DNA from 2 places in the Effusibacillus pohliae DSM 22757 genome. Region 1 is predicted to be linked to the other one. Evidence: predicted binding sites of a transcription regulator. Region 1 holds the regulator's gene; the other holds the start of a gene.

Evidence for each region. Region 1 encodes Rex, which represses fermentation and respiration genes when NADH is low (regulators of the CRP and FNR family bind a similar motif). Its sites were predicted from a motif close to TTGTGAAATATTTCACAA; they were not measured.
Region 2: a site for Rex is predicted at 11,283-11,300, ahead of C230_RS23715 (cytochrome c oxidase subunit 2A). Genes of this name have one in related genera too.

Annotation. Positions count from the first base shown of each region.
Region 1 covers NZ_AQXL01000134.1:65,638-81,098, forward strand. The annotation lists gene ylbJ (sporulation integral membrane protein YlbJ) at 1-186, opposite strand, end outside; gene C230_RS0117075 (nucleotide pyrophosphohydrolase) at 518-847, shown strand; gene dapB (4-hydroxy-tetrahydrodipicolinate reductase) at 877-1,689, shown strand; gene mgsA (methylglyoxal synthase) at 1,709-2,110, shown strand; gene C230_RS20875 (CCA tRNA nucleotidyltransferase) at 2,083-3,426, shown strand; gene C230_RS0117095 (biotin--[acetyl-CoA-carboxylase] ligase) at 3,431-4,399, shown strand; gene panB (3-methyl-2-oxobutanoate hydroxymethyltransferase) at 4,642-5,502, shown strand; gene panC (pantoate--beta-alanine ligase) at 5,499-6,344, shown strand; gene panD (aspartate 1-decarboxylase) at 6,383-6,769, shown strand; gene C230_RS0117115 (tetratricopeptide repeat protein) at 7,070-8,530, shown strand; gene dinG (ATP-dependent DNA helicase DinG) at 8,615-11,461, shown strand; gene C230_RS0117125 (redox-sensing transcriptional repressor Rex) at 11,638-12,258, shown strand; gene C230_RS0117130 (ATP-dependent DNA ligase) at 12,365-13,309, shown strand; gene C230_RS0117135 (alpha/beta hydrolase) at 13,410-14,300, shown strand; gene C230_RS0117140 (endonuclease/exonuclease/phosphatase family protein) at 14,365-15,111, shown strand; gene C230_RS0117145 (alkaline phosphatase family protein) at 15,171-15,461, shown strand, end outside.
Region 2 covers NZ_AQXL01000117.1:23,646-39,106, forward strand. The annotation lists gene C230_RS0108345 (ABC transporter ATP-binding protein) at 1-509, opposite strand, end outside; gene C230_RS0108350 (branched-chain amino acid ABC transporter permease) at 496-1,464, opposite strand; gene C230_RS0108355 (branched-chain amino acid ABC transporter permease) at 1,466-2,359, opposite strand; gene C230_RS0108360 (branched-chain amino acid ABC transporter substrate-binding protein) at 2,437-3,594, opposite strand; gene C230_RS0108365 (sigma-54 interaction domain-containing protein) at 3,856-5,181, shown strand; gene C230_RS0108370 (DMT family transporter) at 5,197-6,123, shown strand; partial or broken gene C230_RS19840 (globin domain-containing protein) at 6,163-6,354, opposite strand; gene C230_RS0108380 (P-II family nitrogen regulator) at 6,454-6,768, shown strand; glycine riboswitch at 6,898-6,985, shown strand; gene C230_RS0108385 (ACT domain-containing protein) at 7,086-7,361, shown strand; gene C230_RS0108390 (PFL family protein) at 7,374-8,738, shown strand; gene C230_RS0108395 (b(o/a)3-type cytochrome-c oxidase subunit 1) at 8,801-10,441, opposite strand; gene C230_RS0108400 (cytochrome c oxidase subunit II) at 10,470-10,937, opposite strand; gene C230_RS23715 (cytochrome c oxidase subunit 2A) at 10,970-11,137, opposite strand; gene C230_RS0108410 (methyl-accepting chemotaxis protein) at 11,386-12,678, opposite strand; gene C230_RS21320 (cupredoxin domain-containing protein) at 12,961-13,389, opposite strand; gene C230_RS0108420 (response regulator) at 13,518-14,174, opposite strand; gene C230_RS0108425 (PAS domain-containing sensor histidine kinase) at 14,146-15,240, opposite strand; gene C230_RS0108430 (TIGR04053 family radical SAM/SPASM domain-containing protein) at 15,271-15,461, opposite strand, start outside.

The DNA of each region.
Region 1 (15,461 bases):
GCCAAGCATGATCTCCGACAGGATAAAAAACGGCAGCAGCGCAGGGAAGACAGAATCCCAAAACAGTTTCATTCCCGTCACGCTGGCTTCAAACGCCTGCTCTGGATAGAGAACGAGCGAAAGCGTGAGAAACACGACGACAAGCGCCAATAGTGTTGTCGCAGAGCGTTTCGGTGATCCAGGCATAAGCACAACTCCTTTTCTGTTTCATAGCGTGATCCGGCAGCTTTGCTGCCGTGACACGACTTGTGCCATTTTGGTGCATAGCGTGATCCGGCAGCTTTGCTGCCGTGACACGACTTGTGCCATTTTGGTGCATAGCGTGATCCGGCAGCAATGCTCCCCCCACCAAAGTGACAAGCACTTTGGCGGGAACCCATAATGCCGTGACACGACTTGTACCCCGTGGGTGCATGAGCGCAGGACTACCTATTCCGTAAATTCATATTCGGCTTGGGCTTGTTTATTCTTCCTTCTTGTGGTGGAATGTTGATAAAGCGGAAGGAGGCGTCACAATATGGAAAAATTGACCCTGTCCGCCATGCAGCAGGAGGTGGACGAGTATATCTCGCAGTTTAAAGAGGGTTATTTTCCGCCGATGAGCCTGATCGTCCGGCTGACGGAAGAACTGGGCGAGCTGGCGCGAGAGGTCAGCCATCGGTTTGGCGAGAAAAAGAAAAAGGCGACGGAAGCGAACGGCAGCATCGCAGAGGAAATCGGAGATGTGCTGTATTGCCTGACGTGCCTGGCGAATTCGCTCGACATCGACCTGGAACAGGCGCACCGGGCGGTCATGCACAAGTTTCGGACGCGGGACGCCGACCGGTGGACTCGCAAAGATGATTGACAAGCAAAATTTTGCGGGAGAGTGTACATATGACAGAATCGAACGGAAAAATTCGCGTGGTAGTGGTTGGCGCCAAGGGCCGCATGGGCAGAGAAGTGGTGAAGACGGTGCTGAACGATCCGCAGCTAGAGCTGGCCGGCGCCGTTGATCGCACACTGCATCAAGTGGACGTTGGCAGCGTGCTGGGGCTGGGTGACATCGGAGTTCCGTTTGCAAACCGGTTGGGCGAATGTCTGGTGCAATCGAACGCCGATGTCATGATCGACTTTACCAATCCGGCCGCCGTTCGCGACAATGTGTACACGGCGCTTGAGTACGGAGTGCGACCTGTTGTCGGCACGACGGGCATGTCGCAGGATGATTTGCTGGCGTGGGACCGGATTCTACGGGAAAAAGGGATCGGCGGCATCGTGGCACCCAATTTTGCGATTGGCGCCATCCTGATGATGAAGTTTGCGGCGATGGCGGCCCGCTATCTGCCGCATGTGGAAATTATCGAGTTGCACCATGATCAAAAGTTGGACGCTCCTTCCGGCACCGCGCTGAAGACGGCGGAGATGATCGCTGCCGAGCGGCAAAGCGTGCGGCAGGGACATCCGGACGAGGAAGAAAAGCTGGCCGGGGCGCGCGGGGCCGATTTTGACGGCATGCGGATCCATTCGGTACGGCTGCCGGGCTATGTGGCCCATCAGGAAGTGATTTTCGGCGGGGTCGGTCAAACATTGACGATCCGCCACGATTCGATCAGCCGCGAGTCGTTTATGCCGGGCGTCGCGCTGGCGGCCAAAAAAGTGATGGAATTGACCGGTCTCGTCTACGGCCTGGAACATCTGATGTTTTGACCGGCGGGGGAGGAGTAACGTGAATATCGCGTTGATTGCGCACGACCGCAAGAAAGAGACGTTGGTCAATTTCGTGGTGGCATACCGCCATATTTTTGCAAAAGCGAATCTGTTCGCCACCGGCACCACCGGCGGCCGGATTCAGGAGGCGACGGGCCTGCGGGTGCACCGGTTTCAGTCGGGGCCGCTGGGGGGCGACCAGCAGATCGGTGCGATGATTGCGGAAAACCGGATGGATCTGGTGATCTTCTTCCGCGATCCGCTGATGGCCCAGCCGCACGAGCCGGATATTATCGCCTTGCTGCGGCTGTGTGACGTGCATAACATTCCGGTGGCGACCAACATGGCGACCGCCGAGATTCTGGTGAAAGCGTTGGATCGCGGCGATTTTGCATGGCGGGAAACGGTTCACGGCGAGTGACGGACAGCCGCTTTGACGCGGCGCTGCAGGTGTTGGCCGAGTTGGAGCGGGCAGGCTATCAGGCGTATCTGGTCGGCGGCTGCGTGCGGGACATGCTGTTGGGGAAGCGGCCGGAGGATTATGACGTGGCGACAGACGCGTTGCCAGACGAGGTGCAAAATCTGTTTCCGCGCACGGTGCCGACCGGCATCCGGCACGGGACGGTCAGCGTGCTGATCGGTGGCGAGCGGATCGAAGTGACCACATTCCGGACGGAAGGGGCGTATTTGGACGCTCGCCGGCCGAGCGAAGTGCGGTTTGTCCGTTCGTTGGAGCAGGATCTGGCGCGCCGCGATTTTACGGTGAATGCGATGGCGATGGACCGCCGCGGCCACCTGCAGGATCCGTTTGACGGCCGACGCGATCTGCGGGAGAAGCGGATTCGGGCGGTCGGCGAGGCGGATGAACGGTTCCGTGAAGATGCGCTGCGGATGCTAAGAGCGATCCGGTTTGCAGCAGCGCTGCGGGCGCAGATCGAGGAACGGACATGGCAGGCGATCCGACGGCATGCGGGGCTAATGACGGAGATCGCCCGCGAGCGGATTCGGGACGAATGGAACAAGATGCTGCGGGCCGATCTATCGATCAGTATCAACTATCTCGCTGCATCTGGCCTGCTGCCGATCGTATTCCCCGACATTTCACCCCGCAAAGTGAAGGCAAGCTTCGCACCTCATCAAGGCGGCGAAGCCGCCAGGTCGCGCTATGTAGGGACCCAGGATTTTGTGGCTGAGAGGTGGCGGCAGGCGGCCGATTTTGCCAACCGCTTGCCGGATAAATCGGACTTGCGGCAGGCGGCCCTGTTTTGGCAGCTGGGGGTCGATGAAGCGACGGTGCAGGCCAGTTTGCGGCGTCTGCGCCAACCGAACTCGTTCGTGCGGTCGGTCGCTGCGATTTTGCGGGCGATCCCTGACTCGGATCCGCTTACCTGGACCGCGGAAACGTGGCGCGGCTACTTGTACCGCCACGGCAAACAGGCGGCGATCGATGCGATGCGGATATTAGGCGAGGCAAGTGAGGCGGATAACGGGAAAATCGGCCGCCTGCTGGACAAAGCAATCGAACGGCAGCCGATCTGGTCGGTTCGCGATCTGGCTGTGGACGGCCAGGATCTGATTCGCGAGCTGCAGATTCCGCCGGGGCCGTTGGTGGGGCAAATTTTGACGGAGCTGACAGAATGGACGTTGCAGCATCCGGCTTGCAACAACCGGCAACATCTGTTGGCTGCCGCACGGGTGCTGTACCAGCATTGGAAAAACGGTTCGCAGAAGGTATGAGACGATGAAAGAACAGATTTTGAAACTGTTGCGGGATAATCAGGACCGATATATTTCCGGCGAGGAAATCTGCCAGCATTTCAACGTGTCGCGCACCGCCATCTGGAAACATGTGAAAGACCTGCAGGAAGCAGGGTATGAAATCGACGCGGTGCGCAACAAAGGCTATCGCCTGCTGTCGATTCCGGACGTCGTGCTGGCGGCCGAAATCCGGGCGGGGCTGCAGACGAAACGGATGGGGCAGCACGTGGTCGATTTGCAGACGATCGATTCGACGAACGTGCTGGCGGCCAAGTTGGCGGAAGCAGGAGAGCCGGAAGGGACGCTGGTGATCGCCGATCGGCAGACAGGCGGCAAGGGGCGGCGCGGCAAGCCATGGTTTTCGCCGCCTGGCACCGGCATCTGGATGAGCCTGATCCTGCGGCCGAAATTGCCGATGGCGCACGCCCCGCAGCTCACCTTGGTGGCGGCTGTCGCCGTCAGCCAGGCGCTGACGGAAGCGACCGGCCGGAAAGCGGGGATCAAGTGGCCGAACGACATTTTTTTCGATGACAGGAAATGCTGCGGCATCCTGACCGAGATGAACATGGAGTCGGAAGAGATCAACCATGTGATTTTGGGAATCGGCATCAACGTCAATCAGACGGAGAGTGACTTCCCGGATGAGTTGCGAAGCATCGCCACATCGTTGCGCATCGTCACCGGGAATCACATGCGCCGGGCACCGTTGGTGCAGCGGATTCTCGAACGGTTCGAGGGATTGTACGACCAATACGTCGAACACGGCACGTTTGCCCCGATTCGCGAACAATGGAAGCGGCAGAGCATCACGCTCGGCCGGTATGTGTCGGCTCATACGCCGCGCGGGATTCTGACCGGGTTGGCGGTGGATATCGACGAGATGGGCGCCCTGATTCTGCAAAATCAGGACGGCCTGCAAAAAGTCTACTCGGCCGATATTCAGATGTCGTAAAATACTATACAAACCACCCGGTTTCCGGTTATACTGCAAGTGGAGGCGGTATCCATTTTGGAACTGTACTCCGGATTCCGAATTTGCAATTTGATAATAATAGGAATTGGAAATCTGCTCTGAGCCGTCAGCGGACCGAGACAGAGGTTCTTGCGTGAACATTCGTAAACCTTTTCGTGCTGCTGCGCGAAAAGGTTTTTTTATCCGCTGGAACGCCGGGGCTCCGGAAGGGAGAATCGGGAATGACGGAAAATGGCCGAACAAAAATGACGACCGTCAAGCTACAGGAGATGAAAGCAAATAAGCGGCGGATTTCGATGGTGACGGCGTATGACTATCCGACCGCCAGGGTGGTGGAAGAGGCGGGTGTCGACCTGATTTTGGTCGGGGATTCGCTCGGTATGGTCGTGTTGGGGCACGAAACGACGCTGCCGGTGACGATCGATGACATGGTGCACCATACAAAAGCGGTGAAGCGAGGCGCTCCCAATACGTTTGTGGTGGCTGACATGCCGTTTCTCTCCGCCCATGTCTCCATCGCCGAGACGGTCCGCAACGCCGGGTGCCTGATTCAGGAAGCGGGCGCTGATGCGGTGAAGCTCGAGGGCGGTCGCGAGATGCTGGAGGAGATTCGTGCACTGCTCAAGGCCAACATCCCGGTAATGGGCCACTTGGGGCTAACGCCGCAGGCGGTCAACCGGCTGGGCGGCTTCAAATTGCAGGGGAAAGATGCGGAGAGCGCCAAGCGGATTTTGCATGATGCGATCCTTTTGCAGGAAGCCGGTTGTTTCGCCATCGTCCTCGAACTGGTGCCGGCCCCGCTCGCTGAGATGATCTCGGAGCGGCTTTCCATTCCGACGATCGGGATTGGCGCCGGTGCGGGATGTGACGGACAGGTGCTGGTGATTCACGATCTGCTCGGCATCACGAATCAGTACATACCGAGGTTTGTCAAACAATATGCCGGATTGTACGAGACGATGGTCGATGCGGTCAGAACCTATGCGCAAGAGGTGCGCGAGGGAACGTTCCCGGGGCCGGACCACCAGTTTGGCATGAAAGAAGAAGTGATCGCCGCCTTGAAAAGGGAGCTGCAGCCATGAAAATTATCCATACGATTCGAGAGATACGCGAGTATGTTAGGGAACAACGGACGCTTGGCAAAACGGTGGGATTGGTGCCGACGATGGGATCGCTGCACGATGGCCATCTGTCGCTCGCCCGGCAGGCGAAAGCGGAATGTGATGTGGCTGTCATGAGCATTTTCGTCAATCCGTTGCAATTCGGGCCGTCGGAAGATTATGACCGCTACCCGCGCAATCTGGAAGGAGATGCGAGGTTGGCGGAAACGGCCGGGGTCGATGCAATTTTCGCTCCGCCCGTGCACGAGATGTACCCGCAACCGCAGATGACGTTTGTCGATGTGGAAGGGCTGACGGAAAATCTGTGCGGTGCGTCGCGGCCGGGCCATTTTCGCGGCGTGGCGACGGTGGTCACGAAGCTGTTCAATATCGTGCAGCCGGACAAGGCGTTCTTTGGGCAAAAAGACGCGCAACAGGTGCGCGTGATTGAACAGATGGTGCAGGATCTGAACATTCCGGTGCAAATCGTGCCTTGTCCGATCGTCCGGGAAGCGGACGGTCTGGCGATGAGTTCGCGCAACGTCTATTTGTCACCGGAGGAGAGGCGGCAGGCGCTGGCGATCTATCGCGCCTTGCAGGCGGCGGAAGCGATGTTCGGCGCAGGGGAACGCTCCGCTGACGCCATTCGGGAACAGGTCCGATCGATCATCGAAGCGGAACCGCTGGCAGAAGTCGATTACATCAAAATCGTCGATCTGCAGACGCTATCCGATACCAGCCTGATCGACCGCGACTGCTTGCTGGCAGTGGCCGTCCGGTTCGGCGGAACCCGTCTGATTGACAATGTGATCTTGCGTCCGTAACACCCAAAGGGGACAAGTTACGCAAGGGGGAGTCGTCCATGTACAGAATGATGATGAAATCGAAACTGCATCGTGCCACGGTGACGGAAGCGAACTTGAACTATGTCGGTTCGATTACGATCGACCAGGACCTGATGGAGGCGGCCGACATCCTGGAGAATGAAAAAGTGCAGATCGTCAACAACAACAACGGCGCCCGGTTTGAAACGTATGTGATCGCCGGGCCGCGCGGTTCGGGCACGATCTGCCTGAATGGCGCGGCTGCTCGCTTGGTGCAGCCGGGCGACACGGTGATCATCATCTCGTATGCGATGCTGGAAGAAGCGGAAGCTCGCAAGCACCAGCCGGTCGTCGTGCTGCTCAACCCGGACAACACGATCCAGGACCTGATTCGGGAAACGCACGGTGCAACTGCCACCGTTTGAACAAGTCACCGCCCTCGCCCCGCGCCTGTTCAGCAGCAAATGAAGCAGAATCGCAGACACTGAAATGGCCAGAGGCGGGTGGACATCGATCCGGATGGGGGAAGAACCGACTCGCGAATCTAGTGGTTTCCACAGTGACAGCCGGGGCGAACCAGCCGAGCCGCACTCGCAGGAGTGCGGCTTTTTGATCACGGATGATCAACTCGGCGTTGCCTGCACGGACGCAGGCGCTTTTAGCCGAGTTTCCGTATAGAAAAAGGGAGTTGCTGCAAACTAACGGCAGAGTGAAGGAGGCGGAGGATGCGCATGTTTGATAAGCCGTTTGAGCAGTTGTTTCGGGCGCTGCAACGGATCGAGCAACAGTTGATGACGGCCGGTCCGGACGAAAAGCGGATTTTGCGGGAAGAACTGATCGCCCTCCGCTCCGTTTGCGACCGGTTTGTGGAAAAATGGTTGTCGTTCGAAGAAAAAATCGCCGCGCTGTCGGAGTTTTTCGGACTGGACATCGACGTGTTCGAAACACCGAAACCCCAAGCGCCGCCATTGCCCACCAAACAGGCGGATATGCAGCCGGTTCCCGTGCTGCCGAAACCGGATGAGGAGCAGATGATCCGCTCGTTTCGCAAGGGGCTCGGCTATTTTGATCTGTTGATGTTCCCGGATGCGATTCGCGAACTGGAACGGGTTGTCGAGTTGGACCAACAGTTTACGGTCGCCCGCTTGTATTTGGCGTTCGGGTATGTGGGCAAACGGGAGTACGACAAGGCGAAACAGCATTTGAACCGGGTGGCGGCGGAGGCGAACGACCCGTTCTTGCTGGCGGCTGTTCATCATACGTACGGCCATCTGTACGCGGAGAACGGGGATTTTGCCAGGGCGGCCGAAGAGTTTAAACAGGCGGCCGAATCGATGCAGGATCTGCGGGATGTGTTTTTTAACCTGGGAGTCTGCCAGTACAACCAAAAACAATATCACGACGCGCTCGCCTCGTTTCTTGTCGCATTGGAGCAGAATCCGGACGACTGGGAGGCGGAACGGATCGTCTCCCTGCTTTGGCAGAAGCTGGGCTCACCGGACAAAGCGTATGAACATATCGAGAAGGCATATAAGCTGAACTCATCGAATTGCGACATCCTGGTACAGTTCGCGGACCTTGCGTTGCAGCGGGGACAATACGACCTGGCCCGTGCGTTGTATAACAAAGCTCGCGCATTTTATCCCGCAGCGGCCCGTCCGTTCGGCGGTCTCGGCTGGTTGGCGATGCGGGAGGCCGAGTTCGGGCAGGCGATGCTCTATTTCAAAAAACAGCTGACTCTCGCTCCGTCCGACCTGCAAGCGAAGCTGAATCTTGGCTGGGCGGCACTGCTCGGGGGCGACATCGACAAAGCGGATGAAGTGTTCGCGCTGTTGCTGGCGGAGATACCGGATTCTGCATCCGTAAAAATCGGCATGGCGCGCGTATTGCAAATGCGAAACAAACAGGAGGAGGCCCACCGGTTATTGCAATCGGTTGTCCAATTGAACGATCCGCAGGATCGGCTGCTTGGTCACATGCAAATCGGTCGGCTGGCGTTGGAGCAAGGCAACTATGCGGCGGCGATCGAGCAATTTGCACAAGCGCTGCAGCTTGACGGCAATTGCATTGAGGGCTGGTTTTACAAAGCGCTGGCCCATACGGGTCTAGGCGAAACAGATGCGGCTGACCAGTGTTGGCAGCGCTGCCGGCAGGCAACCGCCAAACGGATGGAGGCGAGCGTGTAATCCGCATGCTTCCGTCTTTTTCTTGCAGGAGAATCTCGTCTGCATGGAGAATTATATCAGGATTCTCTGTTTGAGGTGACGTGCATGACAGTCCCTTATGTGGTGGTCGATCTTGAGACGACGGGCTTTTCGGCCGAGCGGGATTCGATTGTGGAAATCGGCGCCGTGCGGATTGAACAGGGCAAAATCGTCGATACATGGGCAACGTTTGTCGCCCAGGACAAACCGTTGCCCGCTTTCTGCAAGGAACTGACCGGCATTTCCGACGAAGACCTGGCGGGGGCACCTGCTCTGGAGGAAGCGATCAACCGGTTTCTGCAGTTTGCCGACGGTGCCGATTTGGTTGCGCATAACGCGTCATTTGACCTGTCGTTTCTCAACCGGGCGTCGGAGCAGTCCGGCTACTTGCCTTATGCCGGTACGTATGTGGATACATGGGAACTCAGCCAGATTTTGTTGCCGCGGGAGCCGAGCTATTCGCTCGAGTCGCTCGCCAAGAGCCGCGGCATTGTGCACGGGCGTCCACACCGCGCCCTGTCCGATGCGTTGGCGACAGCGGAACTGTTTTTACAGCTGCTGGAGAAAGCCAGAAAGCTGCCGCTCTTGGTGCTGCAGCAGATCGAACAGTTGACGGCGGCGTCCGATTGGCCGATGCGCCATTTTTTTGCGTCATTGGCAAACGAACCGCTGCAACTGACGCAGACGGAGCCGCCGGACGATTGTGCGGTGATTCAGCAGTTGATGCACCGGCTGGTGCGGATCCCGGAACGCAAGCTGGAAGAGCGGGAACCAGTCGCGTTTGACAGCGAGATCGCAGCCACCATATTATCGGAAAACGGGCCGTTGGCCGCCAAGTACCCCGGCTACGAAGAACGGCCCTCGCAGCTGCAAATGGTGCGGGCGGTGGCCGACGCGCTGGCGGAGGGGCGCCACCTGATCGTGGAGGCGGGTACCGGCACGGGAAAATCGCTCGCCTATCTGGTGCCGGCGATCCTGCACGCAGCCGCCACCGGCGAGCGGGTGGTGGTGGCGACGCACACGATCAACCTGCAGGAACAGCTGAAACACCGGGATCTTCCCTTGCTGCAGGAGATTATGCCGGTGCCGTTCACCGCGTCCGTCTTGAAAGGCCGCAACAACTATGCCTGCCTGCGCAAAGTGGCGACCGGCATCAATTCGCAGGGGCTGATCGGCGATTGGAACGAGCGGTCATTTTACGTCCGCATGCTGACCTGGCTGATTGAAACGGAAGCGGGCGACCGGGAGGAGCTTAACCTGCAGGGGGCGCAAGCGGAGTATTGGAACCGGGTGGCGAGCGACAGCGACTCCTGCATCGGCAAGAAATGCCCGTGGTTTCGCAACTGTTACTATTTCCGCAACCGGTCGGCGGCTGAGCAGGCGGACGTGGTGATCACCAACCATTCGCTGATTTTTGCCGACATCAAGTCGGAACATCGCGTGCTACCGCCATACGACCGGTTGATCATAGACGAGGCCCATCATCTTGAGGATGAAGCGACCAAACATCTGGGCGAGGATGTGAACTATTTTCAGGTGGCGGGCGCGTTCAACCGGCTGGTGCGCGACAGCCGGCAAGGCTTGCTGCCGCAGTTGCGGACAACGATCGGGCTGCACCCGCAGTTCGCCCCGATGGCCAACCTGCTCGACCAGATGGCCGGAAAGCTGGCGGAGCTGCGACATCATTTGGACGAGACGTTCAGCTTGCTGCAGCAGTTTGCGCTCGACCTGTCGGAAAAAAGTGAAGCGGGCAGATCGACGCTGCGCCTGCGCAAGGAACATCTCGAACTGCCGGCGTGGCAGGCGATCCTTTCCGCCTATGAAAATCTGCAAACGGAAGCGGCGTCCCTCCACAATCTGATGTCGAAACTGGAGCTGACAGCGTCCGATTTTGCAGATGATCACCAAATCGCGGGGCTGATCACCGACATCGGCGGCCAGGTGCAGGAAATCGACCGGCGGATGCTGACGATGGCCCGATTTTTTCGGGAAACCGATCCCGAATCGACGGTGCTGTGGCTGGAAGCGGAGGACAAAGCGGGGCGGCCGTTTGTAAGCCTGTATATGGCGCCCGTTCACGTCGGGCCGCTGCTGCAGGAGAAGCTGTTTGACAAAAAAGACTCGGTCGTGCTGGCATCAGCTACGATCGCGGTGAACCAGGGGTTCTCCTATATCATGGAGCGGCTCGGTTTGCGGAGGGCGGAAGAGGAAGGACGGCTTCGCACGTTGCAGGTCGAGTCGCCGTTTGATTACAAACATCAGGCGTTGCTGTGCATTCCAACCGATGTGACGCCTGTGAAAGGGGTGTCGGAGCAGGTGTTCGTCGATTCGCTTTGCGAATCGATCACGACGCTCGCCCGCATCTCGAACGGCCGCATGCTTGTGCTGTTCACCTCGCACAGGATGCTGCGGGACACGTACCTGAAAGTGAAACCGAAGCTGGCGGAACATAACATCCGCGTGTTTGCGCACGGCGTCGATTCGTCTTCCCGTGTCCGCCTGGTCCATCAGTTCAAACAGGAGGAGCGGGCGGTGCTGTTCGGGGCCAATTCGTTTTGGGAAGGAGTGGACATTCCGGGCGACGATCTGTCGTGTCTGGTGATCGTCCGGCTGCCGTTCTGGCCGCCCAACCATCCGATCGCGGAAGCGAGAACGGAAGCGCTAGAGCGGCAAGGACGCAACCCGTTTATGGAATACTCGGTGCCGCAGGCGATCGTCCGCTTCAAGCAAGGGTTTGGCCGGCTGATCCGCTCGAAAAAAGATGTCGGGGCGATCGTCGTCTACGACCGGCGGCTGGTCGACGCCCGCTACGGCAGGCATTTTCTGCAATCGTTGCCCAATCCTTGGATCTACCGGGGGCCTGAGAGAGAAGTGTTGAAACTGGTCTACAACTGGCTGAAACGAGAAACATAAAGTGAACCGGCCGTTCATATACATGTCCCAGATGGCGAGGGACATGACACGCAAATCGCGCTGAAACGAAAATGGACGATGTGGCTGTTGATTGCATATTGACGTCCGTTTTCTGTTTCCCCTAAGATGAAGTAATAAGGCTTATTTTTGAATTTCGTGACAGCTTGGAGGTCAGGATGAAAACTCCCAAAATTTCAGAAGCGGTGATTCGTCGCCTCCCGGTTTACTTACGTTACCTGCAGCACTTGCGGGATCTGAACATCACCACCGTATCGTCGCATGAACTGGGCCAAAACCTCGACATCAACCCGGCTCAAATTCGCAAAGACCTGGCTTATTTCGGCGAATTCGGCCGCAAAGGGATCGGCTATGACGTGCAATATTTGATCGAAAAAATCAAGCAAATTCTAAAATTGGACAGGCGTCTCAACGTCGCGCTGGTGGGAGCCGGCAACCTCGGTACCGCGCTGTCCAACTATAACCGTTACACCAACGAGAAACTGAAAATCGTCGCGATCTTCGACGCGGCGGAAGAAAAAATCGGCAGCAAAGTGGGCTCGCTCGATGTTTTGCCAGTGGAGTTGCTGCCGCAAGTGGTGAAGGAACTGGACATCAAGATGGGGATCATCACCGTTCCGGCGGCGGAAGCGCAGAAAGTGGCCGACCAGATGGTGAAAGCGGGGATCAAGGGGATTCTCAATTTTGCGCCGGTCATCCTGCGGGTGCCGGCTGACATCCCGATCCGCAACGCCGACGTGACGACAGAACTGGAATCGCTTGCCTATTATGTGGAGTAATCATTGGTCCGTCAACGGGGACCATGCAATGAGGGGCCTGCGGATGGTCCTTTTTTGTTGACTTTTTTGGGTACACTAGCGGTGATACCGCATGAGGTGACGGATCATGAAACCGATCGTGCCGATGGAACCGAAAAGCAGCAAGACAATTCCGGGCGGAAAAGAGTGGATCGCCCAGGTGAAGTGGGACGGAGTTCGCCTCCTCGCTTACTATGACGGCAAGCAGGTCCGCCTTTACAACAGAAAACGGAACGAACGCACTTTCCACTATCCGGAACTGACCGACATCCGCCGCTACTGCAGTGCACAATCGGTCATCCTGGACGGAGAGGTGATTTCACTGGGCGCGGACGGCAAGCCTTCTTTCCGGGAAGTCATGCGCAGGGACGGCATCCGCCGGTTGGAAAAAGTGGCACAAGTACGGAAGGCGGTGCCCGTCACCTATATGATTTTCGATCTGATCCATTATAACGGCGAGTGGGTCGACCGGCGGCCTTTCAGGGAGAGAACGGAGCTGCTGGCAAGCATCATCACTCCCGGCCGGCATGTTCAGCTGGTCGATTCGCACAATGACGGCCAAACATTGTTTGATGTGATTCGGCAGCATGGGATGGAAGGGATCGTGGTAAAGAAAACCGCTTCCCTCTATGCGATCGGCGAGACAAGCGATGCGTGGCTGAAGGTGAAAAACTATCGTGATCTGATCGCGGTGATCGGCGGATTTACATTAAACGGCGGCACTGTCAATGCCGTGCTGTTGGGGCTATACGACGAAGCCGGGCAACTGTGGTATATCGGCCATACGGGAACCGGAAAATTGTCGCATGAGGATTGGAGGAAACTGACCGAACGGCTGCAACGGCTGACCACGCGCGAACGGCCCTTTGTCAATCTGCCGGAACGACACGCGGACGCCCATTGGGTTCGGCCGCGGCTGACGGCGAAGGTCCAATTTGCGGAATGGACGGAAGGCGGTTGCCTGCGCCACCCTTCCATCCAGGCGTTTGTTGACGCCCCGCCGGAAGCATGCATATTTGGACAGTCAGGTTGAAAAAAATGCCAACCGCCTGCTGCCCCTGCCGATTCATAATCGGTTCTGCAATCGCCCATACTTACTGTGTGCGCAAAACACCATGAAGGAGCCTGGCAGCATGTTGCAGACACCTGAGGTTTGGGAGGTCGGGAGTCGATTTCGTCCCAATCGGCAGACGGAACTGTTCTATCGCTCGTGGATTCCCATGCAACCGCATCTCATCCTGGTGATGATTCACGGAGCCGGTCAACATTCCGGACAGTTTCTGGAACTGGCTGCTTATTGTTTCCGGCACGATATCGCTTTCTACGCTTTGGATCTGCGCGGCTTTGGCCAATCGACCGGGAAGCGCGGCCATATCACCTGTTTTGCCGAATACCTGGATGATCTCGAGCGGTTTATCGAGTATGTGCAGCAACAACATCCGGAAAATCCCGTATTTTTATTGGGGCACAGCCTCGGCGGTACGATCGTCGTACGTTATGGGCAGGAGCGCGGCCAAAGCTGTGTACAGGGGGCGATTCTGTCGGCCCCCGCTTTGCGGCTTCGATTGCAGATCCCAAACTCCCTCTATTCCGTATGCCGGCTGTTGTCCGGCATCTCGCCGGAATTCTGTGTCGAATTGCATCGCTTTAGCAAACGAATCGCCAAGATTCCCCGGTTTCGCAGCTTTTTTAACGGAAAAGGGGAACTGTCTGACGCGGCCGATCCGTTATCGACCAGCCAATTTACCGTTCGCTGGTTTACCGAGTTGCTGTCGAACGGCAACCAGGCGTTGAGCAAAGCGGCCGATTTTCGCATTTCCGTACTATGTATCTGCGGCGCCGACGACCCGTTGATCGATCCGGCTTCCGTGCAACAATTTCACGATTCCTTGCCGATCAAAGACAAACAATTCATCCTGTTGCCCGGGAGAAAGCATCGTCTGCTGCACGACCAGCAGCGGGAAATGGTGTTTGCACAGATCGTCAACTGGCTGAAACAACGGGCGCTGGTGACCCAGACTTGAAACAGCGGCAAAACCGGCATGGCTGGATGGTGCAGGGGCGGCCCATCGCAGGGGAGGAAGCGGTTTGCAGATCAAGGTGATGACGTACAACATTCACCACGGCAGGGGAACCGACAAGCAGTTCAACTTGGAGCGAATCGCCGCAGTCGTTGAGGAACACGAAGCGGAACTGGTCGGGCTGAATGAAGTGGACCGCCATTTTTCAAAAAGAAGCGAGTTTCTGGACCAAGCCGCCTGGTTGGCAAACCGGCTCAACATGCATCACGCGTTTGGCGCGGCGCTCACAGTAAGGGCACGCGGGAGCGGCCGGCTGAGGCAATACGGCAACGCCTTCTTATCCCGACATCCGATCACAGCTTACAAGAACCATCCGTTTCCTTTCGATTTCCGCCTGACAGAAGGGCGCGCATTGCTGGAGATCGAAGTGCAAACTCCCGAACGAACGCTGAAAATCTATGTCACCCATCTCAGCCTGAACCCTTTTCTGCACAAAAAGCAAACCGATTTTATCGTCAACAAGTTGGCGAATGAGTTGCAGCCGGTGATTCTGTTGGGAGATTGGAACATGCGCCCGCGGTCAGCCGCATGGAAAAAAATCGGCCGGCAGCTGACCGATGTTTGCCAGGCCGCAGGCGAGGGTCCTTGCCTGACGTATCCGGCGAAACGGCCGCGGTCACAGCTGGACTACATATTCGTCAGCCGCCATTTTCAGGTGCTGTCGGTGACCGTTCCCGGAAAGCATGCGGGCGCATCCGATCATCTGCCGCTCTTGGCGACGCTGCGGCTGAACGGCAAAGCCAGTTTTTCATAAGATTCCCGGTTTCAGGATATACTGTCAGTCGTCAAAATCCAGGAAGGGTTCGGATTCGCATGAAAAAAGTTATTTTTTTGCTTGTCGACTCACTGATGCCGACCGTGCTGGAAGAGTGCCTTCGCCTGAAAACGGTTCCCGCCCTGCAGTTTTTGAAGGACAGGGGACGCTACTGGCGGGAATGCGTGACCGTTTTCCCGACGATGACCGCTTCCGTGGACAGTTCGCTGGTGACCGGGACATATCCTGACGCGCATCGGGTGCCCGGCCTGATTTGGTACGATCCGCAGGAAAAAAAAATCATCGATTATCTGAACGGATGGCGGTGCGTCTGGAAGCTGGGGATCGAC
Region 2 (15,461 bases), on a different contig from region 1:
GGTTTTGTCGCCAGCGCCCTGGCGATTTCCACATGCCGCTGGATGCCGTACGGCAGATTTTTTGCCAATCGCCCGGCATATTGCTTGATTCCGACAAACTCCATGCAGGACTCGGCGACCGAGCGGATCAGCTCTTCTTCCCGCTTTTGCGCCGGTGTCCGGAACAGGGCGCCAAATACTCCCTGCGACGTTTTGCTGTGCATGCCGCTCATCACGTTTTCCAGTACCGACAGGTTGGGGAACAGCCGCAAATTTTGAAACGTGCGGGCCATTCCCAGCTTGGTGATCTGGCTCGGCTTTTTGCCGACGATGCGGACGCCGTTGAATTGGATATCACCGCTGGTCGGCTTGTAAAAACCGGTGATCATATTGAACAGGGAGGTTTTGCCGGCTCCGTTTGGTCCGATCACGCTGATGATCGTCCGCTCCGGAATTTCAAAGCTGAGGTCGTTGACCGCCGTCAGGCCGCCGAACCGTAACGTCAGATGCTCCACTTTAAGCAGAGACATTGGATCCTCCCCTTTCCGGTTGCTCGATCAGGATATCCTTGCGGACAGGCCACAAGCCTTGCGGGCGGAACAGCATCATCAAGACCAGCGCCACCCCGAACAACAAGAACCGCCAGTCGGAAAAATTGCGCATCGCTTCCGGCAGCAGGATGACCAGCACCGCCCCCAGCACAACGCCGGGCAAACGGCCAAGTCCGCCGAGGACGATCGCCAGCAGGATCATCACCGACTGCATGAAGTTGAAACTTTCCGGTGCGATCGCCGACATTTTGACGGCGAACAGCGATCCGGCAAACCCGCCGAACACCGCCCCGATCGCATACGCCAGCAGTTTCAGCCGCACGCGGTCGATGCCCATCGCTTCCGCCGCATCTTCATCTTCCCGGATGTACTGCCACGCCCGGCCGATCCGCGAGTGCCCCAGCCGGTAGACTGCAAACAGCGTAACGATGGCAAGCACCAGCATCGCATAGTAAAAATCGGTGATCGTCGATAGCGTATAGCCGCCGATTTGCGGCCGCGGAATGCCGAAAATGCCGGACGCGGAGCCGGTGATCTGTAGATTTTTGGCGGAAATGCGGATGATCTCGCCAAACCCGAGGGTGACGATCGCCAGGTAGTCGCTGCGCAGCCGGAGTGTCGGCGCGCCGATGATGACGCCCGCCAAACCGGCCAGAATGCCCGCCAGCAAAAATGTCACCCAAAACGATAGCTTGTACTGCGTCATCAGAATTCCAGTGGTATAGGCACCCACCGCAAAAAAGGCGGAATACCCGAGATCCAGCAATCCGGCGTAACCGACCACCACATTCAAACCAAGCGCCAGCACGATGTAAAACAGAGCCATCGTGGCGACGTCCATCCAGTAGTTGTTGCTAAAAACCGGAAACAGCAGCGCGATCGCGGCCAATCCGGCAAGCGCAAAGCGATTGGCCTGTTGCTTGTTGTTTCGCATCCTACATCCTCTCCGTCACTTTTTCGCCGAGCAACCCGGTCGGCTTCAAAGTCAGAATGAGAATCAAAATCGCAAACGCAAACACATCTTTCCATTCGCCACCGGCGTAAACCGTGCCGAACGTCTCCAGCACCCCCAGCACCAGCCCGCCGAGCATCGCTCCCGGGATGCTGCCGATGCCGCCGATCACCGCTGCTGTAAATGCTTTCAAACCGACGATAAATCCCATCAAAAAGTTGATCTGACCGTAATAAAGCCCCGCCATCATGCCAGCCGCGGCCGCCAACGCCGAACCGATAAAAAACGTCAGGCTAATGATCCGGTGCACCGGAATCCCCATCAGCGAAGTGGCTGTCTGGTCGATCGCAATGGCGCGCATCGCCTTGCCGTACAATGTGCCGTTCACAAACCACTGCAAGCCGACCATCAACAGGACCGAAATCAGGATCAGCCCGATCTGAGAATACGTGATGGTGGCTCCGGCCAACTGGAACCCGGAGATCGGAAGCTGTGCCGGGAACACCTTGAAACTCGGACCGTAGGACAGCATCACCCCATTTTCCAGGACCAGCGATACACCGACCGCCGTAATCAAAATGGTCAGCCGGGACGAGGACAGCAGCGGCCGGTAAGCGACCCGCTCAATCCCGATCCCGAGCAACCCGGTCACCAGCATCGCCGCCAGAAACGCCGCCGCGATGCCGAGCACTCCCGTTTCGCCCGTAAAAAGCGACAACACGGTAAAGCCGGCGAACGCACCCACCATGTACAGATCACCGTGTGCAAAATTCAAAAGTTTAATGATTCCATACACCATCGAATACCCGAGGGCGATCAAACTGTAAAACGAGCCGACCACAATGGCGTTCGCCAACTGCTGGATGAAAATATCCATCATTCCACTCCTTTCCATGCCCGTCCCTTCAGTAAGAATCCCGGGCTAATCCCCGGGATTCTCGCTGTCTGAAACCGTTATTGCGGAAGTGCAAACTTACCGTCTTTCACTTGAATCACGATGAAGTTCGATTTTTCCAACGTGCCATCCGGCTTGAACGACAGGTCGCCGCCGAACGTTTTGAAGCCTTTCGTCTCTTGCAGAGCTTTCACGATCGCCGCTTTGTCGGTCGAGTTGGCGCGGGTAATCGCGTCGGCCAGCAGGCGCATACCGTCATAGGAGAGAGCCGAGTAAGGGCCCGGTTCTTCCTTGAATTTCGCCTTGTACGAGTCAATGAACGATTTCGCACCGGGGATGAATTCCGGCGTCGGGCTGGTCGTGACAAACGTTCCTTCCGCCGCCTGTTTGCCGGCAATGTCAATCAGCGTCTTGTCGTTTGCTCCGTCACCCACGCCGATCGCACCCGGAACGCCCAACTGCTTGAACTGTTTGATCAACAGTCCGCCGGCCGCATAGTACGCGGTCCAATAGGTGGCGTCCGGTTTGGCCGCTTTGAGTTTGGTCAGCAGCGAGGTGAAATCTTTCTCGTCAGGATTGACCGCTTCAAACGCGACCACTTCCCCGCCTTTTTGCTGCACGGCCTGCTTGGTGCTTTCCGCCAGATCCTTGGCGAAAGCGGAGTTGTCATGGACGATCGCGATCCGTTTTGCCTTCAGCTGGTTGACCATGTAGTCGGCCGCTTTGTCCGCCTGATGGAGCGTCGTTCCGTTGATCAAAAAGATTTCCTTATAGCCTTGCGCCGGGATTTTTGCCGAGTTGGCAGCGGTTACAACCATCGGGATGCCCGCGTTGTGATAGACGCCGGACGCCGGCAGCGTAGCCCCGGAACAATAGCCGCCAACAACCGCCACCACGCCTTGCGACACGAGCTTGTTGGCAGCTGCAGTCGCCGTTTGCGGGTCGCATGCATCGTCTGCAAACACCAATTTGATCTGTTTGCCGTTGATGCCGCCTTTCGCGTTGATTTCATCGGCTGCCAGTTGGATCGCCTGGTTGATGTCCTTGCCCATTTTCGCTTCCGAACCGGTAGTCGGCGATTGCACGCCGATCAAAATCTCGCTGCCGGAAGCGCCTCCCTGCCCGGACGATCCGGAAGAACCGCCCGCTCCGCACGCCGTCAATGCAAAAAGCGATGCGGCGGACAGTCCAATCCCAATTTTCCTCCACACCTTCATTTCTGTAAGACCCCCTTTGATCATGGATGATTTACTCCGCGTTAGCCGCTTAGACGCAGGCACATCTAACTACCGATTGTTTGGTAGTAGACGAAACGGTGAATAGGTGTTTAAAATTAGACATATCAGCGATAATGTGTCCAAATCTTGAACACCCACGCCATAATTCTACACTACCTGACTCAGTTTCGACAACACCCAATTTGCGTATTTATACAAAAACTTGAATAATAGAGATAGCCTTTGGGGTGGGAGTGTATGATGGATAGCCAATCTCGAAAGATCAAAGCATTCTTCGACGTTTTGCTCGATTCGGTCAACGATGCGGTGACCGGCGTGGACCGGGACGGAACGGTGCTCTACTGGAACAATGTGGCGGAACGGCTCTACGGCATCCCGAAAGAGCAGATTATCGGGAAGCCGATCGGGAACTTTTTTCAGAAAGGTTCGCTGATGCTGTTTCAGGTGATGGAGACCGGCTGTCCGGTCTACCAGGTGTACCATCGTCCGCGGCCCGACAAGCATGTGTTTATCAATGCCGTCCCGATCTACGATGAAAATGGGGAACTGTTGGGAGCGGTCGCGATCGAGCAGGACATCACGCACACGGTAAAATTAAGCGAGGAACTGTACAATCGGCCGGACAGCCCGATTGACGCACCCCCCGGCCGGCAGTTGGTGCATCGCAGCCGGTCGATGCAGCAAATTTTACAGTTTTTAACACACACTTCCAAACAGTCGTTCTCGATTCTGCTGACCGGCGAAGCGGGTGTCGGCAAGCAAACGCTGGCGGCTCTCGCTCACCGGACCGGCAACAAGTCCGGCCCGTTTATCGCCATCAACTGCGATTCCATTCCGAGCGGCCTGCTGGACGCCGAACTGTTTGGCTACCAAGGGGGAACGTTTGGCGGCGAAGACGAACGGCCGGGAAAATTGGAACTGGCGGCCGGCGGAACCGTGTATCTGAAAAATGTGCATGCCCTGCCGCTGCCGACCCAATCCAAGCTGTCGCAAGCGCTTGGCGAAGGCCACTTTTTCCGGACCGGCGGGATGAATCCGATTCCTTTGCGCTGCCAAATCGTCGCCTCTTCCGTGCCGGAAGTTGAAGAACTGGTGGCGAAGGGCGTTTTTTTGCAAGAACTGTTTTACCGGTTTCATACGTTTGCGGTTCCCGCGCTGGCGGAGCGAAAAGAGGATTTGCCGGAGCTTTGCCATCTGTTTCTCAGCAAATCGGCACAAACCGTCGGAAAACCGGTCCCCCGCCTGAGTTCGGAAGTGATGGCGGCATTGACCACTTACGATTGGCCGGGAAATCTGCCGCAGCTCCGGAATGTGATGGAGTATCTGGCAATCGTGGCGGACGGTAGGGAAGTGACGCTGGAGCACCTGCCGCCGGCGATCCGGCTGACCACTTTGTCCCAGTTGGCGGAAGACGCGTTGCCGCTGTCCGCTCTCTCGGAGGAGATGGAACGGGCCAAAATCGAGGACGCACTCAGGAAAACGGGCGGCAACAAAGCGGGAGCGGCCCGGCTGTTGGGCATCTCGCGCGGCGCTTTGTACTACAAGATCAAACAATACGGATTATAGAAACGGGGGTTGCGCATGCCAAACCGGCCTTTTTTTCCGCCTTATCTGGCGCTTGTCATCGGCATTTTATCGATTTCCTCGTCGGCCATCTTCGTTAAATTGTCCGCTTCGTCGCCCGGACTGACGGCCGCGTACCGGCTGTTTTTTACGGTGATGCTGATGATCCCGTTCATGGTGGCCAGGCGGAATGCGTTCCGGCAATCGCTCACCGGCCTGACGGGGCGAGACTACCTGCTTTGTGCGGTGTCCGGCGTGATGCTCTCGTTTCACTTCATCTACTGGTTCATGTCGTTCCAGTACACGTCTGTCGCCAGTTCGGTGGTGCTGGTGTCGCTGCAGCCGCTGTTTACGTTCGCCGGATCGATCTGGGTTTTTAAAGAACAGCTTTCGAGGAATGCCTGGCTGGGCGGGCTGTTGGCGATCATCGGCTCGGTCATTATCGGCTGGGGGGATTTCACGTCCGGGCCGAACGTCCTGTTCGGCGATTTCTTGGCGCTTCTTTCGGCGTTTCTGGTATCGGTGTACTGGCTGATCGGACAACATGTCCGGGCCCGGGCCGATTCCGCCGCCTACACGTTTCTGGTGTACGGGATCAGCACAGTCACATTATTCGCTTATGTGCTGATTCACGATGAACAGCTGCTCTCGCCGCCGCCGCTCGACTGGCTGTGGTTTTTGTGCCTGGCCGTGTTTCCGACGCTTCTGGGCCATTCGATCTTCAACTGGGTGATCCGCTGGATCCCCGCCTCGATTTTGTCCGTCGGGATTCTGGGGGAAGCGGTCGGTTCCTCTATCCTCGCCTATTTCGTGTTTGGCGAGACGGTGTCGCTGCAGCAGGTGGCAGGCGGCATCCTGCTGCTGGCCGGGATCGTGCTCTGCACTACGCACCATCAACCGACGCCTCAGCCGCCCGCGCTCGGGACTGCGGAAGGGCACAAGTAACCCCCTCTTCGCCTGAAAAAGAAAGAGGGGGTTGCAGAGTCACTTGTACAACACATCGTCCTTGAGCGATTCAATATGGCTCAACACCTGGTCAATGTCGCGCTGATCGACGCCAAAATGCGCCAGCGCGTCCTGCAAATGTTTGGCGACCGCCGCAAAATGCTCCGGATGCAGATTCATCCCCTCATGTTGGGGTCTCAACCGTAGCTTAGCAGGAATTTTTCCTGCATGCGGGCCTCTTGTAAGACTTGGTTACATTGACTGTTGTGGCGGTCCCTTCTCCGTTCTACAATCGGGTACAAGAACATATCGGAGAGGGGAAGACCGGCTATGGGGAAAAAAGTGATTGAAACGATTCTCGATCCTGCTCTGGTGGAGTCTGTCGTCCGCTCGCTCACGCGCATGCAAATCGAAAACTACAACATTACAAATGTGAAAGAATTCAGTTTGTTTGGTGTTTCCCCCTTCCCCAAACAGATTCGAATGCCGTTTCAAACCCACATCAAAGCAAAACTGCAACTCATTGTGGAAGAAGAGCAGGTGGAGAATGCGGTCAAAAGGATTCTTTCACTCACTTACACAGGCAATAAAGAGAAGGACAGGATTCTGGTGTCAGAACATTTCCCACCTAGCCGTTTGGGATGAAAAACGGTTCCCTCCTGTGGCTGCCCGTTTCTGAAAACGGCACTCCGCGATTGACGCGCACCGCGCCGTCCTGCTACTATAGGAAAAAATCGATCCAGCCGGATGAAAGTTGCGGGTGACACCGCAACCGGACGAACCTCTGGAGAGACCCTGCCAGGGCGCCGAAGGGGCAAGCGATCATCGCGAAACTCTCAGGCAAAAGGACAGAGGAAGCGCGGGACGCCAACCGCTTTTGGGCGGTTGTGATTGCAGTGCGGCTTCCCTGACCATTCTCCCGAATGGTCTTTTTTTTGATCGAGAAAAAAGGAGAGAAACCGATGGAACAACGGGCATTGATCACGGTGGTGGGGATCGACCGGATCGGCATCATTGCGGCCGTCACCACCGCCTTGGCGGACAACCGGGTGAACATTGTGGATATCAGGCAGACGATCGTCGGTGAATTTTTTACGATGATCATGGTGGTCGATTTGCAGCAAGCCGTCCGCTCGCTGCAGGAATTGCAAAGCTGCCTCGATGAGGTGGGGCTGCGGCTTGGCGTGAAAATCACGGTGCAGAGCGAAGAACTCTTTCGCTCGATGCACCGGATCTGAGGAGGTGGCGGCATGAGCTATACGGAAAGCGAAGTGTTGGAAACGATCCGCATGGTGGAAACGGAACACCTCGACATCCGGACCGTGACTCTGGGAGTCCATCTCGACGACTGCCGGGCGGACACCCTGTCCGCCACCAAAACCCGTGTGCGGGACAAACTGCTGCGCCACGCATCGCGGCTTGTCCCGGTGGTACACGGGATTGAACGGGAGATCGGCATCCCGATCGTCAACAAACGGATTGCGGTCACACCGATTGCTCATGCGCTGCCCGGTTTTGACAAGGACGGGTATGTGGAAATTGCCGTCGAGTTGGACGAGGTGGCGGAAGAACTGGGAATCGATTTTCTCGGGGGCTATTCGGCTCTGGTCCACAAGGGCATGACACCCTCGGCGCAGGCGTTGATCGATTCCCTGCCGGATGCTTTATCGCAGACAAACCGGGTGTGCGCCTCGGTGGCGGTGGCATCGACCAAAGCCGGCATTAACATGGACGCAGTGTACCGGATGGGGTGCACGATCAAGCATGTCGCCGAACGGACGGCAGACCGGAGCGGGATCGGAGCGGCCAAACTGGTCGTGTTCTGCAACCCGGTGGACGACAATCCGTTCATGGCCGGGGCCTTCCACGGCTTTGGCGAACCGGATGCGGTGATCAACGTCGGCGTGAGCGGGCCGGGGGTCGTGCTGTCGGCGTTAGAGCGGCTGGAAAAAAGAGCCGATTTTGGTATGATCGCAGAGACGATCAAACGGACGGCATTCAAGATCACGCGGGTCGGCGAACTGGTGGGGCGCAAAACGGCCGCGGCGCTTGGCGTGCCGTTTGGCATCGTCGATCTGTCGCTCGCGCCGACCAACGCGATGGGGGACAGCGTAGCGCAGATTCTGGAGGCGATGGGCCTGGAACGGTGCGGTGCGCACGGCACCACCGCCGCCTTGGCTCTGCTCAACGATGCGGTAAAAAAAGGCGGCGCGATGGCCACTTCGTATCCCGGCGGGCTGTCGGGCGCTTTTATCCCGGTCTCGGAGGACAACGGGATGATCGCTGCCGTCGAAGCGGGCGCACTCAGCCTGGCCAAATTGGAAGCGATGACCTGCGTCTGCTCGGTCGGGCTCGATATGATCGCGGTGCCCGGCGAGACAACCGCCGAAACGCTGGCCGGGCTGATCGCCGATGAGATGGCGATTGGCATGATGAACAAAAAAACGACGGCCGTCCGTGTCATCCCCGTTCCGGGGGCCGTGGCAGGGCAAATGGCGGAATTCGGCGGATTGCTGGGCCGCGCGCCGGTAATGGAGATCAATCGGTTCTCATCGGCGGAATTTGCCCGGCGCGGCGGCCGCATTCCGGCCCCCATCCAATCGCTGATGAACTAGCGGGGCGGACCAATGTCACAAAAGCGGCATGCGAAGAAGCATGCCGCTCACATTTCGGCCGTTTACCAGGTTTTGATACCGGGTGCTCCCGGCGGCGGATTTTGGATCATCTCGAAAATCGGGTAACCATAGGCGACGAGAATCAGGACCACCGCCACCGGCACCCAAACCCGCCAGCGTTCGAGAATCGCCGGCGTCGCCTCCGCTTCCTCCGCCACTTCGCCGATCGGGTATTCCTCCTCCCCCTTCGGCGCCTTGAAGGTCAGATAGAAGACGATGGCAATTTGCAGCATGGCGGCCACCAGCAGGATACCGCCCCCGATCGCGGTCAATTTGTGCCACGGCAGCCAACTGAGAGCGGTCGGATCGTTCATGTAGGTCGTTCCCGCCGTCCGCCGCGGTCCTCCCAACAACCCGAGCGTGTGCATCGAGCCCGACATAAACAGCATGCCGATCGACCACAAAAAGCCCTGCAATTTCCCCAGATCGTTCAGCACCGGCGTCAATTTGCGGCCGGTCAGATGCGGAATCAGCCAGTAACTGACGGAAAAAAACGTGAGCGCCACCGTCGTGCCGACCGTCAAATGAAAATGGCCGGTCACCCAAATGGTGTTATGCACCACCGCATTCAGCTGGTTGCTGGCGTTGATGATGCCTCCGATCCCCGCTGGAACGAACCAGACCATCGCCAGAAACATCGAAAAGAAGCGGGCGTCGCGAAACGGCAGATGGCGGAACCAGCCGAACAGCCCCTTCGCCCCTTTGGCCCGTCCGGCCGTCTCAAATGTGGCAAACATCGTGAACGCCGTGATCATGGAAGGAATCGCGATCGACAGGGTCAACGCCACATGCAGAAATTTCCATTTTTCATCGATTCCCGGTTCCATCAGCTGATGGTGAAACCCGATCGGCGACGACAGCACCACAAAAATCACAAACACCATGCGCGTGATCGCGTCACTGAACACCTTGCCGCCGATGATCTTCGGCATCACCACATACCAGGTGATGTAGGCGGGCAGCAGCCAAAAATAGACCAGTGGATGCCCAAACAGCCAGAACAGCGTGCGGCTGAGCACCACATTCACCGTATCGACCCATCCGAACGCCCAAGGGATCAGTTGCAGCACGACCTCGGCCGCAACGCCGACCGAACAGATCTGCCAGAGGATCATCGTCGCCACTGCCGCGAACATAAACAGCGGAGAATGTTGGCCCGGATGAGCCCGGCGCCAAGCCCGGTAGCAAGCGAACATCCCCCAACCTGCCACCCAACTGCCAACCACCAGCAGAGCGGCGCCTACATAGAACCAGGGAGAGGCTTTCATCGGCGCATAAAACGTGTACAGCACGCTGGCCTGGTTGGTCAGGATGGTGACAACCCCCATCAACGTCCCGGCCAGCATCATCCAAAACCCGGTCCATCCCAGCCGGCGGGCGGCGGGGGTCAGCGATCCGCCATTCGTCCTGGCAATCCCCGAAAACAGAAAACCGACAATGAAAAATGTGGTAAAGACAAGTGCCATCAGCACGCCGTGGGCGGTCAAAATCTGGTAATAGGTGAGCCACGAAGGCATCGTGATCACACCGCCGCGGTCCATTCCCTGCAGCGCTCCAAAAATGGCAGCCAGCCCAAACGCGGCAAAGGCGACCAAAACGTAGGCGAGGCTCAGTCTCGACGATCGCTCGTCCACTCTAGTCATCGGTGTCACGGCTGCACACTCCTTTCCTCTATTTGACAATCACTTTGCCCATCATCATATGGTGGCCGGCTCCGCAATACTCGTTGCACAAAATCAGATACTCGCCCGGCTTGTTGAACGTCTGCGTCACTTTATTCACATGGCCCGGTTCCACCATCATGTTCACGTTGGTGCCCGGAATTTCAAAACCGTGCACCACATCCTTGCTCGTGCTGATAAAAGTTACCTTGGAACCGGCAGGCACTTCGATTTGCGGCGGGTTAAATCCGAACACGAAAGCGGTCATCACAGCCTCATACTCGTTGTCCCCCACCTTGTGCACCCCCGGTTTGTCAAACGGCGGTGTCGCGTCCACCTGTTTTGGATCGATGGTTTGCATGTGGCTGGGCGGGTGCATGCCCATCGCAAACGCATTGACAAACAGGGCCACAATAAACGAAACCACAATTACGCCGCCGACCAGCAGCCAAATTTTTTCATAACGATGGATGTGCATCGGTTTTCACCCTTTCTGCCTCTCCAGATCGGTCAGTTGCGGCTGAGATACAGGGAAAATACCCCCAGCCAGCTGAGCACAATCAGCCCACCCAGCACCAGCACCGCTACCAACGTGCCGTTCAAGGCGGTTTCCTCCGGTTGCTTCCGGCTTGTCGCGTGGACAGACTGCTCATTGAATTCTGGCGATGGATACGACATACAGGCTCCTCCTTTCCATAGCGCGATCCGGCAGCTTGACTGCCGTGACGCGACTTGTGCCCTTTGGGTGCATAGCGCGATCCGGCAGCTTGACTGCCGTGACGCGACTTGTGCCCTTTGGGTGCAAGGGCTGCCTCTTCTAGGTTTGAGTATAGTTTCACAAGCGGCTGCGAACCATCGGGGAGTTCCCTGATCCGAATTGGCAAACTCCCTGATCTTCGCCAACCCGGTGTCACAGCGGCCCTCGATCAGATGCGAAACGACGCGATCAATCTCTCCAACTGCCCGGCTGATTCCCGCAGCATATTCGCCGTGGCCGCCGTTTGCTGCAGGAACGCGGTCTGTTCCTGTACGGATGCAAACACATCCTGTGCGCCGCTGCAGGTGTCTCCGGAAATGTCCGCAACATGCTCGGCGATGGCAAGTGTCTTTTCGACCGCGTCCATCTGAACTTTCGTCAATTCGCCAATCGACGCAACCGAATCCACCACCCGTTGCACCGACAGCCGCATTTGTTCAATCGCCTGCAGCGTCTCCTCGCTTTTCTCCGATTCTTCCACCACCATCCGAGTCTGTCGAGACATTCGTTCGACGACGTGCCCCACCTGGGCTTGCATGCTCTGAATCAACCGGGAGATCTCCTCTACGGAGGCCCGGCTTTGTTCCGCCAGCTTGCGCACTTCGTCGGCCACCACGGCGAATCCTCGGCCATGCTCGCCGGCCCTTGCCGCCTCAATCGAAGCGTTGAGAGCCAGCAGATTGGTCTGTTCGGCAATTTTGCCAACCACTTCGATAATATTCCCGATTTCGCCCGCGTTTTGGGCGAGACTGTCCGCCACCTCCATCGTCTCCCGGTTTGTCTGGGCGATGTTGCGCAGCCCTTCCACCTGTGCGCGAACCACGGCGGATCCGGACTGCAATGTTTCTACCAGTTGGCCGCATAATCGGTTGGATTGCACCACATGTTCGTCAACCTGTTCCGTCACCTCCCGTGCCTGCGAAATGGCAGCGGTGGTTTCCACCGCCAGTTCCGATTGTCGCTCGGCGCCGCTGGCGATTTTCTGCATGGTGATGGCGATCCTCTCGACATTGTGGGCGGCCGTTTCCGATGCGGCGGTTATTTCTTTTACGCTTTCCTGCGTTTTTTGGAAATTGCCGTCGATGTTGTGAACCATCGCCCGCAGGTTTTGCAGCATCTGGTTAAAAGCGACGCCCAACGCCCGCAGTTCGTCATCCGATCTGGACACCTCGACCTGCCATCGCAAATCGCCCGTCGCTGCCTGTCGGGCCACCGTTTCCAATGAAACCAGCGGCTTGGTGATCACCTTGGCGGCCCAATACCCCAGGATGCCCGACCAGACAATCCCCAACAGCAGGGTGCCTGCAACGAACAGTTCCTCGGGCATATCGGGAGCGATCCAATCCTTCAGCACAAAGATAAAAAATCCGGATGTCAGATAGGTCACCAGCGCCAGCACGACAATGCCGAAGACGATTTTTTTGGTGAGGCTGAATCTGTAGACGGATTGCTGTTTCTCCAACACGCTCCTCCTCCCGGTCGTTCGTATACGCCGTCAGTATATCGTGCGGGATGCAAAAATGGGATCAGGGAATTCCCTGATTGCTCCGTGTGCAATCCCGGACTTCACCCAGCAAAGCGAGACCCGGCGCTTTATCGCCTCGGCGAGACTTGTGCCCCCTGGGTGCAAAGTAACGCTGCACTTCACAGCTTACTCCGAGTAATTTGCTGGGGCCCAAGCCTGCGTCGTCCTGATCAAAAATCGAAAGGGTGTGCACGATTCCGGTGCTCACCCCTCCTCCTGCTATTTCACCACGATTGTGGCTTTCATCGATTCGTGCTTATCGGTCGGCCCGCAAATCTGGGTGCAATAGACTTGATATTCACCCGGCTTGTCGGGCGTCCATTCCACCACTTTTTCTCCGGCCGTCATCGTGTCGACCTTTACGTTGGTATTCTGAATCGCGAATGCGTGGGCTCCCTCTTTCACTGAGAAGCTGAGTTTTACCTTGTCCCCCGCTTTGATCTCCGGCTGGCTGACGTCGATCTTCCAATTGGAAGCCTGCAGTTTGACCTCTTTCGCGTTACCGGCAGTCGAACTGTTGGATGAGGGTTGGGAATTCTTGGGAACTGACGAATCGGACGACGGACCGGAAGTGTTGCCGCTCCCGCAACCGGCCACCAACCCAAACGAGACAGCTGCTATGCCTATGATCTTTACCATTTTTTTCATGATGCTTCCTCCTTGCTCTGTTCTTCACACTGATCCCTACAGGAATCATGGTAGACCCTTTTCAACGGTTGAACCGTGACAAATCTCACACAATTTGCAAACGTTGTGTGACAGCGTCACCCAAGAGACTATTCAAAATCCAGCAGACCTTTTTTCACCGCATACCGCACCAGTTCCGGGCGGGTTTTCAGATGCAGCTTTTCCATGATCTTCATTTTGTGGGTTTCCACCGTCTTGACGGACACCACCAACTGTTCCGCAATCTCCTTGTTCGAGTATCCCTTGGCGATCAGCGCCAGAATCTCCCGCTCCCGGTCGGTCAGCACGTGAAAGCCGTCCACATCGTCCCCTTTTTGCACCCGCTGCAAAAATTCCTGGATCAGCGCCTTGGCGGCCGACGGGTACAGATAGGCCTCTCCCCGGTGGACGGTCCGGATCGCGTTGATCAGATCGACATCAGGAGCACTTTTTAAAATGTACCCGGAGGCGCCGGCCTGCAGCACGCGGAACAGATATTCCTCATCATCATGCATGGTCAGGACGAGGATCTCGATCCCCGGCGCCGCCTGTTTCAGCCGCTCCGTGGCGATCAGCCCGTTCTCTCCCGGTGGCATGCTCAAATCCATCAATACCACGTGCGGTTGCAACTGCAACGCCTTGTCCACCGCTTCTTTGCCGTCCGCCGCCGTACCGACAACTTCCATGTCACTCTGGGCATTGATCAGCATCGACAGGCCGGATCTCACAATCGCGTGATCATCCGCGATAAGAACCTGGATCGACATGCAACGGTTCCCCCTCTTCCGTCAATGGTATAACCACATGGATCGCGGTTCCCTCACCGGGGGCGGATCGGATCTGCAACGAGCCGCCAAGCAGATGGGCCCGTTCGCGCATTCCGTACAGACCGAGACCGGTTCCCTGCACGCGGATTTCATTTGGATCAAATCCGCACCCGTCATCCGCCACCTCCAGTTCAATCCGGTCGCCGGTGTCCTCGAGCCGAATGTCGATCCGGTCGGCGTCGGCGTATTTGGCCGCATTGGTCATTGCCTCCTGGCAGATTCGGTACAGCGCTGTCTCCACGGAAGAAGCGTAGCGCCGTCTGGGGCCAACTACCGACAGGCGGGTGTTGATCCCAAACGTCTGTTCATACCGCTTCACGTACGATCGGATGGCGGGCACCAGCCCAAGGTCGTCCAACGCCGCCGGCCGCAACTCCACCGCCATATTCCTGACTTCTTCCAACGCCCGTGCGGTGGCTAGCTGCACTTCCAGCAGATGCTCTTTCACCGGTTCCGCCAGATCCAACTGGTTGACCACTTTCAGCCCCACCAGAATGCTGTACAGCGCCTGCCCTACTCCGTCATGCAGATCGCGCGACACCCGTTTGCGCTCCTCCTCCTGCGCCTGAATCACATAATTGGTCATCATTCGCTGAAACCGTTCCCGTTCCATCCGTTGCTGTTCCGACATGTCACGCAAAATCACGATCAGCGCATTCCCCTCCCGGTCGCCCAGCCGGGTCGAACTGGCGACGACCGGATACTCCCGACCGTCTTTCGTGCGGATTTTCATCTCGAACGCCGGCAAGTTCAATTGCTTCCCGAAACAATCGACGCAGGTAGCCTCTGCCGTGCAAGTCGCCATACCCCTGCAAATCTCGCAAAAATGAACCTTGCCCGTGAGTTCCTCCAGACTCCAGCCGGTCATTTTGGACGCGGCCGGATTCGCCCCACTCACATAGCCCTTGTGGTCGATGATGAAAATCGCGTCCGTCACGTTTTCAAAAATCGACTGCAAGAATGAAGTTGTGGCATCGGCTGTTTTCCCCTCGGTACCCCAAGCCATCGGCAACTTCCCCTCTGCTCGTTTTCTTCATTATACCGGAGGTTGCCTCACCAAATGATTGAACTTTTTGTAAAAATTTGGCGGACGATATGTGCAGCAAGGTTCGCTGGCGAGATAGTCCCCCGTCACCGCAAAAGCGCGCGCCCTGGATCCGCCGCACACATATCGGAACGGACACACACCGCATTTCCCCCGGTAGAGGTCGGGATTCCGCAACTGTT